Regions from separate parts of the Marinobacter alkalisoli genome, predicted to be linked through region 1. Evidence: predicted binding sites of a transcription regulator. Region 1 holds the regulator's gene; the other holds the start of a gene.
What was found. The regulator sigma-54, encoded in region 1, starts transcription at its own class of promoters, with help from an activator protein. The targets are predictions, from matches to a motif close to ANTGGCATNNANNTTGCTNT.
Positions count from the first base shown of each region.

Region 2: glnA (glutamate--ammonia ligase) is a predicted target of sigma-54. The motif match lies at 1,238-1,257, and genes of this name have one in related genera.

Region 1 covers NZ_JBJJLB010000004.1:101,971-104,177, forward strand. The annotation lists gene lptB (LPS export ABC transporter ATP-binding protein) at 1-280, shown strand, start outside; gene ACJO3M_RS01430 (RNA polymerase factor sigma-54) at 454-1,974, shown strand; gene hpf (ribosome hibernation promoting factor) at 2,059-2,207, shown strand, end outside.
Region 2 covers NZ_JBJJLB010000021.1:128,229-130,435, reverse strand. The annotation lists gene glnA (glutamate--ammonia ligase) at 1-1,086, opposite strand, end outside; gene typA (translational GTPase TypA) at 1,645-2,207, shown strand, end outside.

The sequences.
Region 1 (2,207 bases):
CCGGGCACTGGCCATGGAGCCGGCGTTTATCCTGCTGGACGAACCGTTTGCCGGTGTTGATCCGATTTCAGTCAGCGATATCAAGCAGATAATCCGCCACCTGCGGGACAAGGGCATCGGCGTTCTGATTACCGATCACAACGTGCGTGAAACCCTGGATATCTGTGAGAACGCCTACATTGTGTCGGGCGGCCACATCATTGCCTCCGGCAATTCCGAGGAAATCCTGGCCAACCAGCAGGTGAAAGAGGTTTACCTTGGCAATGAATTCCGACTTTGACGTAACGCATATTCCGGCACCGCCGTCTTCATGACCCAATTGTCATGTTGGTGACAAGCAAGTACACTCGGCAAAGAACTTGCTTGGTCTGGCAAGTAGCCAGCATACAACGAATTTTTTTGCAATCACCCGTTAAGACGGTGCTATTGAGTCACGGATCCTGAACCATGGTTATGAAAGCGTCATTACAGTTAAAACTGGGTCAGAGCCTGACCATGACGCCCCAGTTGCAGCAGGCGATCAAGCTTCTGCAACTCTCCACACTGGACCTGCAGCAGGAAATCCAGCAGGCGCTGGACTCGAACCCCATGCTGGAAACGTCGGAAGATGACGACGCGCCCGACGCCAACGAATCCGGGCAGGACAACGAGGAGTCGGCCAAGGCCGAGGAAACCGCTTCAGCGGCGGAATCCGCCACCGATTGGGATGAATCCGAGAACGGCCCCGACTGGTCGTCGGAGAACGACATTCCCGACAACATCCCCGATGACCTGCCGGTAGACACCGCCTGGGATGACATCTACCAGTCCGCGCCAGCACCGGCGGCCCGCAACGACGACGAAAACGACAGCGACTTCGAAACCCGCAACTCCCCGACGGAAACCCTTCAGGACCATCTCGAGTGGCAGCTGAACCTGACCCCCCTCAGCGAACGGGACCAGGCCATCGCCCACGCCCTGATGGACGCGGTAGACGAACGCGGATACCTGACCACCTCCATTGAGGAAATCCATTCCGGACTGCTTGACGACACGGAAGACGACCCGCTGGAACTGGATGAAGTGGAAGCTGTGCTGCACCGCCTGCAACACTTTGATCCTCCCGGCGTCTTTGCCTGTGACCTGCAGGGGTGCCTGCTGATCCAGCTGAACCAACTGCCCCCGGACACCCCCTGGCTGGCCCAGGCGCGACTGGTTATCACCCATTACATCAACCTTCTGGGCAACCGGGATTACGCGCAACTGCTGCGCCGCAGCCGCCTGAAGGAAGACCAGCTGCGGGAAGTGCTGGCGCTGATCACCAGCCTCAACCCGCGCCCGGGCGATTCGGTGGACCGGGCGGAGCCGGACTATGTCATTCCCGACGTGATGGTTCGCAAGCATAACGGGCGCTGGCGTGTTGAACTCAACCCGGACATTGCGCCGCGGATCCGGGTCAATGCCAGCTACGCTTCCCTGATCAAGCGCGCGGACAGCAGTGCCGACAACACCTACCTGAGAGATCAGTTGCAGGAAGCCAAATGGTTCATCAAGAGCCTGCAGAGCCGGAACGAAACCCTGCTCAAGGTGGCAACCCGCATTGTCGAGCACCAGCAGGGATTCCTGGATCATGGCGAGGAAGCCATGAAGCCGCTGATCCTCTCGGACATAGCCCAGGCCGTGGAAATGCATGAGTCCACCATTTCCCGGGTGACCACACAGAAATACATGCACACCCCCCGTGGCATCTTCGAACTAAAGTACTTTTTCTCCAGCCATGTCAGCACCGATGAAGGCGGAGAGTGTTCCTCAACCGCGATCCGTGCCATGATCAAGAAACTGATTGCGTCAGAAACTCCGAAAAAGCCATTGAGCGATAGCAAAATTGCAGCCATGCTAGGAGAACAGGGCATCAAGGTAGCCAGGCGGACCGTAGCCAAATATCGGGAGGCTATGCACATTCCGCCATCCAACGAACGAAAACGGCTGGTTTGACCCGACAGGATCCGCCGGCGTGAACAGCGCTGGCACACCGTCAGCCCTTAACAGGGGCCGGCAAGATGACGACAGGAGACGCCTATGCAACTCAATATTTCAGGCCACCATGTAGAATTGACCCCCGCACTGAAAGATTACGTATCAGGCAAGTTTGAAAAGCTCGAGCGCCATTTTGACCACATCAGCAACTGCCAGGTAACGCTTGAGGTGGAGAAGGTACGGCAGATGGC
Region 2 (2,207 bases), on a different contig from region 1:
CGCGTCAGGGAAGCGCACCTCGATACGACGTGCCTTCGGGCTGTTTACGTACGGGATGCGGATGGAGGCGGAGCGGTTACGGGCGGAGTAGGCCAGCATAACCGGAGCTTCGAATCCAGGCACCAGGCGCTTGTAGCTGTTGGTGGAAGCGTTGGTGAAGGCGTTGATCGCCTTGGCGTGCTTGATGATGCCGCCGATGTAGTACAGGGCGGATTCGCTCAGGCCCGCATAGCTGTCACCGGCGAAGACGTTCTTGCCGTCCTTGCTCAGGGACATATGGACGTGCATACCGGAACCGTTATCACCCACGACCGGCTTGGGCATGAAGGTGGCGGTCTTGCCGTAAGCGTGAGCTACGTTGTGAACGCAGTACTTGAGGATCTGTACTTCGTTAGCCTTGTTGACCAGGGTGTTGGCGCCAACACCGATTTCGCACTGACCGGCGGTGCCCACTTCGTGGTGGTGAACTTCAATTTCCAGGCCCATGGACTCCATCGCGGCACACATTGCGCCACGCAGGTCGTGCAGGCTGTCTACCGGCGGAACCGGGAAGTAACCGCCTTTCACGCCCGGGCGGTGACCGATATTGTTGCGATCGAAGTCTTCACCGGATACCCAGGCGGCTTCTTCGGAGTGGATAGAGTAGTTGGCGCCTTTCATGTCCACTTCCCACTTCACGGAATCGAACACGAAGAATTCCGGCTCCGGACCGAACAGGGCGCCATCGGCGATGCCGGTGGACTTCAGGTATTCTTCCGCACGACGGGCAACAGAACGGGGGTCACGCTCGTAACCCTGCATGGTAGAAGGCTCTACAATGTTGCAGGTAATGTTAACCGTAGTTTCTTCGGTGAACGGATCCAGAACGGAGGTTTCGTCGTCCGGCATCAGGATCATGTCGGATTCGTTGATGCCTTTCCAGCCGGCAATTGAGGAGCCGTCAAACATCTTGCCGTCGGTAAAAAAGTCGTCGTCCACTTCGGTGGCAGGCAGAGTCACGTGCTGCTCTTTACCACGGCTGTCCGTGAATCGCAGGTCAACCCATTTGACTTCGTGCTCTTTGATCAAATCAACTGTCTTGGACATTGTGCATGCTCCATCGTGTTTCCCGCTGGGCGGGTGATTTCATGTTCGTTGTGCCGGATCGCTCAGCGACGCTGACTTCCGATCTGTTTTGAGGTTGGGGCAGCTTATCAAAAGCTGCGGCGTCTTACCTGCAAAATCGGCTGACAGGAACAAAGCAATTGTCTTGCCAATTTATCAGGCGTGCGCCAGAACAGCGCAACCACAAGGGGTGCGGACTTTTTTGGCGCGTCTGTGGAGAGGTTACCCAATGTTTCGCACTTCTTTGGTGCGTCAAAATGGTGCGCGCAATGCTTAATTGCACAAAAATGGTGCATCTATGTTGTGTGGTGAATAGGCGTTATTCTTCATATAAACGACACGGACTTTTCGATATACTGCGCGCCACCTCATTTTTACCCTGCCGCTTTTGGGATGAAAAAACTCCAAACGGTATGCAGGGCGCCGGGCCAGCCGGTTCTGGTGAATGAATTCATTTTACGGATTTGAGACGGCATGTGCAGGGGTGACCCTGCGAAAGACCCTCTCAGGTCATTGAGTGCATGCCGCAGGATTATTTTTGTGATTGAAAAACTTCGTAATATCGCCATCATCGCCCACGTTGACCACGGTAAAACCACCCTGGTAGATCAGTTGCTGCGTCAGTCCGGTACGCTGGAGCGTAAAGAGCTCGAAAGCGAGCGCGTTATGGACTCCAACGATCAGGAAAAAGAGCGTGGCATTACCATTCTGGCCAAGAACACCGCGCTGAAATGGCACGACTACGACATCAATATCGTTGATACCCCGGGCCACGCCGACTTTGGCGGCGAAGTGGAGCGGGTAATGAGTATGGTTGACTGTGTGCTGCTGGTGGTTGATTCCATCGACGGCCCGATGCCGCAAACTCGCTTTGTGACCCAGAAGGCCTTCGATGCCGGGCTGCATCCGATCTTGGTGGTCAACAAGATCGATCGTCCTGGCGCTCGTCCGGACTGGGTAGTTGATCAGGTTTTCGATCTGTTCGACAACCTTGGCGCCACCGATGAGCAGCTGGATTTCCCCATCGTATACGCCAGCGCCCTCAACGGCATCGCCGGGATGGAGCACGAAAATCTCGACGACAACATGGATGCCGTATTCCA